DNA from 3 places in the Inquilinus sp. CA228 genome. Region 2 is predicted to be linked to each of the others. Evidence: riboswitches for the same ligand, from Rfam matches in the RefSeq annotation. Region 2 holds a riboswitch; each other region holds the start of a gene.
What was found. A riboswitch is a leader RNA that binds a small molecule or an ion and turns the genes downstream of it on or off. The one in region 2 is predicted to bind thiamine pyrophosphate.
Positions count from the first base shown of each region.

Region 1 (2,196 bases), on a different contig from region 2:
GAAGGCGATGGCGACGAGCAGGCCGAGGATGCCCATGATCGCGAACATCCAGCGCCAGCCGAAGCTGAGCATCAGGAAGGTCAGGACCGGGGCGGAGATCGCGGTGCCGAGGGTGGAGGAGCAGTTCCAGATGCCGGTCGCGGTGCCGCGCAACCGGACGTTGAACCAGTCGCGGACGATGCGGGCGCTGGTCGGAAATTGCGGCGCCTCGCCCAGCCCCAGCACCATGCGGATGGCGAAGAACTGGGTGAAGTTCCGGACCAGGCCGCCGGTTGCCTGGGCCAGCGACCACAGGCCGAGGCTGAGCGACAGCATCAGCCGCGGCCCCAGCCGGTCGACCAGTGCGCCGGCCGGAAGCTGGGCGAAGGCGTAGGCCCAGAGGAAGGCGGAGAGCAGCAGCCCCATCTCCGACGGCGAGAAGCCGAGATCCTGACTGATCAGCGGGTTGGCCACGGCCAGGGTGGCGCGGTCGATGTAGTTGACCACGCCGCTGAGCACCAGCAGCGCCAGCGCGGTGACCTGGATGGTCCGGATGCGGGCCGATCTCGGGAGAGCCGCCATCGTTTCCTCCGCTTCGTCTTTCCGACTGTTGGGCGGAACCTTGGAACCGGTCCCGGGCAATTGCCAGACAAAACGATCGGACTGCCATCCTGTCGCAGGATCGCCGGCTTGGTGCACTCCCTCGCTTGACATCCCGTCCCGGGGCGCGCTCTGATCGGGGCGTTCCGAGGGGAGCTCCGGTAAGGAGCTGAGACACCACACCATCTGCGACGTGGGAACCCTTCGAACCTGATCCGGGTCGTGCCGGCGTAGGGAATGGAACCACATGCGCGCTCAGCCGTTTTTTCCGCTTTCCGTCTTTGGCACGCCCTCAATCCGTCCGATCGAGGAGGCCGTGGATGCCCAAGGACGTCATCCCCACAACCGTCACCACCGGCCCGCTGCCGGCGTCGCGCAAGGTCCATGTGCCGGGCGAGCGCAACCCCGACCTGCGCGTCGCCATGCGCGAGATCGTGCTGTCGCCCGAATCCGGCGAGCCGCCGCTCCGGGTCTATGACGCCTCCGGCCCCTACACCGACCCGGCGGCGCTGATCGACATCGGCGCCGGGCTGCCGGCACTGCGGGCCGGCTGGATCGCCGCCCGCGGCGATGTCGAGGCCTATGACGGCCGCACCGTGCGGCCGGAGGATGACGGTCGCCGCCCCGGCGAGGCCGCCAACCTGTTCGAGTTCCCGCGCGGCGAGCGGCGGGCGCTGCGGGCCCGCGGCGGCACCGCGGTGACGCAGATGGCCTATGCCCGGGCCGGCATCGTCACGCCGGAGATGGAGTATGTCGCGATCCGCGAGAATCTCGGCCGCGAGCGGGCGCAAGAGCAGGCGGCGCGCGACGGTGAGAGCTTCGGTGCCGAGATTCCGGACTACGTGACGCCGGAATTCGTGCGCGACGAGGTGGCGCGGGGCCGGGCGATCATTCCCTCCAACATCAACCACCCGGAATCCGAGCCGATGGCGATCGGCCGCAACTTCCTGGTCAAGATCAACGCCAATATCGGCAACTCGGCCGTCACCTCCTCGATCGCGGAGGAGGTGGAGAAGATGGTGTGGGCGATCCGCTGGGGCGGCGACACGGTCATGGACCTGTCGACCGGCCGCAACATCCACACCACCCGCGAATGGATCCTGCGCAATTCGCCGGTGCCGATCGGCACGGTGCCGATCTACCAGGCGCTGGAGAAGGTCGGCGGCGTGGCCGAGGACCTGACTTGGGAGATCTTCCGCGACACGCTGATCGAGCAGGCCGAGCAGGGGGTCGACTACTTCACCATCCATGCCGGGGTGCGGCTGCCCTACATCCATCTCACGGCGAAGCGGGTGACCGGCATCGTCAGCCGGGGCGGCTCGATCATGGCGAAATGGTGCCTGGCGCATCACCGCGAGAGCTTCCTCTACACCCATTTCCGCGAGATCTGCGCCATCATGCGGGCCTATGACGTCGCCTTCTCGCTGGGCGACGGGCTGCGGCCGGGATCGATCGCCGACGCCAACGACGCGGCCCAGTTCGCCGAGCTGGAGACGCTGGGCGAGCTGACCAAGATCGCCTGGGAGCACGACGTCCAGGTCATGATCGAAGGCCCCGGCCATGTGCCGATGCACAAGATCAAGGCCAATATGGACAAGCAGCTGGCGGTCTGCGGCG
Region 1 covers NZ_JBQJIK010000005.1:13,213-15,408, forward strand. Annotated here, with positions in the region: gene ACTOWL_RS03325 (MFS transporter) at 1-561, opposite strand, end outside; TPP riboswitch at 719-834, shown strand; gene thiC (phosphomethylpyrimidine synthase ThiC) at 900-2,196, shown strand, end outside.
Region 1: linked by a shared signal. The riboswitch ahead of thiC (phosphomethylpyrimidine synthase ThiC) and the one ahead of thiO (glycine oxidase ThiO) in region 2 are both predicted to bind thiamine pyrophosphate.

Region 2 (2,196 bases):
GCTTGGTCAGGATCAGGCCGGTGACCGAGACCAGGTCGCGGAACACCTCGACCTGGCTGTGCGCGTTCTGGCCGGTGGTGGCGTCCAGCACCAGCAGCACGTCATGCGGCGCCGTCGGGTCGATCTTCTTCAGCACGCGGATGATCTTGGCCAGCTCGGCCATCAGATTGTCCTTGTTCTGCAGCCGGCCGGCGGTGTCGATCAGCAGCACGTCGCGGCCCTCGGCCTTGGCCCGGGTCAGCGCGTCGAAGGACAGGCCGGCGGCGTCGGCGCCGGGATTGGCGGTGACCACCGGGCAGCCGGAGCGCTCGCCCCAGACCTGCAGCTGGTGCACCGCGGCGGCGCGGAAGGTGTCGCCGGCGGCGATCATCACCGAGCGGCCGTCCTCGCGCCACTGCTTGGCCAGCTTACCGATGGTGGTGGTCTTGCCGGTGCCGTTCACCCCGACCACCAGCACCACCTGCGGCTTGCGGTCAGAGGAGAGGGTCAAAGGCTTGGCCACCGGGCGCAGGATCTGCGCCACATGGTCGGCCAAGGCGCGCCGGACCTCGTCGCCCGACACCTCCTTTCCGAAGCGGGTGCGGGCCAGCTCGGCGGTCAGCTTGGCGGCGGTGGCCGGGCCGAGATCGGCCTGGATCAGCAGCTCCTCCAGCTCCTCCAGCGTCGCATCGTCCAGCTTGCGCTTGGTGAAGATGCCGCTGATGCCTTCGGTCAGCTTGGCGGAGGAGCGCGACAGCCCCTCCTTCAGTCGGGTGAACCACCCTCGTTTCGGCGCCCCTGCGCCGCCGTCGTTCATCTGTTCTGTCATGCGCGCTGTCTTAACACGCCGCGTGTGACCTCCGTAAGTCGGCCCGGCGCGGGGCAGGGGCGTTGCAAGAAAAGGGCTTGCAACCAACCCGCCTCCGGGACTGAAATGGCGGCATCGGCTGGGGTGCCCACCGTTACGGCGGGCTGAGATCATACCCATCGAACCTGACCTGGATCATGCCAGCGGAGGGAGCCTGAGATGACCGGCGTTCCGATTCCGTCTTTTTTGCAGGCCGACTCCGTCGGCCCGATGCCCCTGCGCGGGGCCCGACCTCGCGTCGCCATCATCGGCGCCGGGGTCAACGGCCTGGCCATCGGCTGGCGCCTGGCCCGCGCCGGCTGCCCCGTCGACGTCTACGACCGCGGCCCGGTCGGGCGCGAGGCCAGCTGGGCCGCCGCCGGCATGCTCGCCGCCGGGCTTGAGGCCGAGCCGGGGGAGGAGGCGCTGTTCGGCCTGTGCCGCCACGCCCAGGACCTCTGGCCCGGCTTCGCCCGTGAGGTCGAGGCGGCGTCCGACCTGCCGATCGGCTATCGCGACGAGGGCACGCTGGCCGTGGCCCTGACCCGCGACGACGCGGCGGAGCTGCGCTTCTCCGCCGACTATCAGGCCAAGCTCGGCGTCGATCTGCGCTGGCTGACCGGCGCCGAGCTGCTGAAGCGCGAGCCGATGCTGCGGCCGGGCCTCGCCGCCGCCGTGCACAGCCCGGCCGACCACCAGGTCGACAATCGCTGGCTGGTGCCGGCCCTGGTGGAGGCGCTGCGCCGGGCTGGCGGCGGGCTGCACGACCACGCGGAAGTCGAGGCCGTGGTCACCGATCGCGGCCGGGCCAGCGGCGTGGTGGTCGCGGGCGAGGCGCGGCCGGCCGATGTCGTGGTGCTGGCCGCCGGCGCCTGGTCGGGCGGCATCGCCGGCATCCCGCGCGAGGCGCTGCCGCCGGTGCGGCCGGTGAAGGGCCAGATGCTGGCGCTGCAGATGGACCCGGCGGCGCCGCTGCTGCGCCACGTGCTGTGGGTCGGCAAGGCCTATCTGGTGCCGCGGCTCGACGGCAGGCTGATCATCGGCGCCACGGTGGAGGAGCGCGGCTTCGACACCACCGTCACCGCCGGCGGCATGCTGTCGCTGCTCGACGCCGCCTGGCGCGCTTTGCCGGGGATCGAGGATCTGCCGGTGATCGAAAGCTGGGCCGGGCTGCGCCCCGGCAGCCGCGACGACGCGCCGGTGCTCGGCCCCTCGGCGATCGAGGGGCTGGTCCTCGCCACCGGCCACCACCGCAACGGCATCCTGCTGCTGCCGGCGACGGTCGAGGCGGTGGCCGGCACCATCCTCGACGGCAAGCTGCCGGAGGCGGCGGAGCCGTTCCGCATCGACCGCTTCACCCGGATCGCGGA
Region 2 covers NZ_JBQJIK010000024.1:65,469-67,664, forward strand. Annotated here, with positions in the region: gene ftsY (signal recognition particle-docking protein FtsY) at 1-808, opposite strand, end outside; TPP riboswitch at 918-1,016, shown strand; gene thiO (glycine oxidase ThiO) at 1,007-2,196, shown strand, end outside.

Region 3 (2,196 bases), on a different contig from region 2:
TTGGGTTCGCGGGCCGCGAACCCAACCTACGTGGGCTCAACGACTGGTCGCCTGCAGCCATTCGGCGATCCAGGCGGCGCGGTTGGCGGCGACCTCCTCCGGCGGATACAGCAGGGCCTTGGCCGGGGTCGGCAGGGCCTTGTAGGCGTCGGGCAGGCCGGCCTTCGGCGTCACTGCCGGATACATCCATTGCGTCGTCGGCAGCAGGTCCTGGAACGCCGGGCTCAGTATGAAGGCGAGGAACCTGTCGGCCAGCTCCGGGTGCGGGGACGAGGCCAGCTTGGCCGCGACCTCGACCTGGAGGTAGTTGCCCTCGCTGAACACCGCGGCGCCGACGTTGCTGTCGTTCTCCGCGATCACGTGATAGGGCGGCGAGGTCAGATAGCTGAAGGTCATCGGCACCTCGCCCTTGCGGAACAGGCCGTAGCTCTCGCTCCAGCCCGGGGTCACGGTGAGGATCCGTGGCTTCAGCTTCGCCCAGGCCTCCGGCGCCTTGTCGCCGTACACCTGCTTGACCCAGAGCAGCAGGCCCAGGCCCGGCGTGCTGGTGCGCGGGTCCTGGATGGTCAGCTCCAGGTCGCTGTTCTCGACCAGGTCGTGCAGGCTCTTCGGCGGGTTCGGCACCTTGGTCTTGTCATAGACGAAGGCGAAGTAGCTCCAGTCGAAGGGCACGAAGACCGGATCGGTCCAGGCCACCGGCAGCGACAGGCCGTCGAGCTTCTGCCCGTGCGGGGCGAAGAGGCCGGTCGCGGTCGCCTCGGCGGTCAGGTTGGTGTCGAGGCCGAGCACGATGTCGGCCTGGCTCGACTTGCCCTCCAGCTTCAGCCGCGACAGCAGGGCGACGCCGTCCTCGACCGAGGTGAACTCGACGGTGCAGCCGCATTCGGCCTCGAAGGCCTTCTTCACCTGCGGGCCCGGCCCCCATTCGGCGGTGAAGGATTCATAGGTGTAGACCTTGAGCACCGGGGTCTCGGCCGCGGCCGGCCCGGCGAGGGCGGAGGTCAGGGCCGTCAGCAGGACGGCGGCAAACAGGCGCATCGCGTTTCCTCCGCTGGGTCGAGGCGGAACGGAGAGGGACGTGCCGATGCCTGAGGCGTCGTCTCGCGCTCCCTCCGCCGGCATGACCCGGATCAGGTTCGTCGGGTTGACGCTGACGCGCCTCTCAGCCCCCGTTCGGGCACCCCGGCAAGACGCGCGCATCATCGGGGCGCGCCTTGCGTGTGTCAACGAGGTGACAGGCCGCCTTGCGACAAGGCTCCTGATGACATCGGCTCCGCGGCACGGTAAAATTACAAAATTAACGATAACTGGAGGTAAAAATGACCGGACCGCTCGCGATTGGTGAGGACGCGCCCGATTTCGAAGTCGAGACCACCGAGGGGCGGATCCGCTTCCACGACTGGCTCGGCTCGTCCTGGGGCGTGCTGTTCTCGCATCCCAAGGACTTCACCCCGGTGTGCACCACCGAGCTCGGCGCCGTGGCCAAGCTGAAGCCGGAGTTCGACCGCCGCGACGTCAAGGTGATCGGCCTCAGCGCCGACCCGGTCGACCGGCACGAGAGCTGGGCCCAGGACATCAAGGAAACCCAGGGCTACGCACCGAACTTCCCGGTGATCGCCGATTCCGAGCTCACCGTCTCCAAGCTCTACGGCATGCTGCCGGCCGATGCCGGCACCACCTCGGAGGGCCGCACCGCTGTCAACAACCAGACGGTGCGCAACGTCTACGTCGTCGGCCCGGACAAGAAGATCAAGCTGGTGATCTCCTACCCGATGACCACCGGCCGCAACTTCGACGAGGTGCTGCGGGTGATCGATTCGCTGCAGCTGACCGCCAAGCACAAGGTCGCCACCCCGGCCGACTGGCAGAACGGCCAGGACGTCATCATCGTCACCTCGGTCTCGGACGAAGAGGCGAAGCAGAAGTTCCCGGCCGGCTTCAAGACGCTGAAGCCCTACCTCCGCACCGTCGCCCAGCCGCGCGACTGATGTCCGGACGCCCCGGGCTCAGTCGAGCCCGGGGACGCTATTCGGCGGCACCAGCCAGCCGGAATTGGGTCGCAGCCGGTAGACGGCGCGGCCGATGATGTTCCCGATCGGCACGTAGCCCAGGTCACTGCGGCTGTCGAGGCTGTTGTCGCGATTGTCGCCCAATGTGAAGCAGTGATCGGCAGGAACGACGTATTCCGCGGTGTGG
Region 3 covers NZ_JBQJIK010000013.1:18,843-21,038, forward strand. Annotated here, with positions in the region: gene thiB (thiamine ABC transporter substrate binding subunit) at 37-1,038, opposite strand; TPP riboswitch at 1,091-1,195, opposite strand; gene ACTOWL_RS08320 (peroxiredoxin) at 1,320-1,988, shown strand; gene lepB (signal peptidase I) at 2,007-2,196, opposite strand, start outside.
Region 3: linked by a shared signal. The riboswitch ahead of thiB (thiamine ABC transporter substrate binding subunit) and the one ahead of thiO (glycine oxidase ThiO) in region 2 are both predicted to bind thiamine pyrophosphate.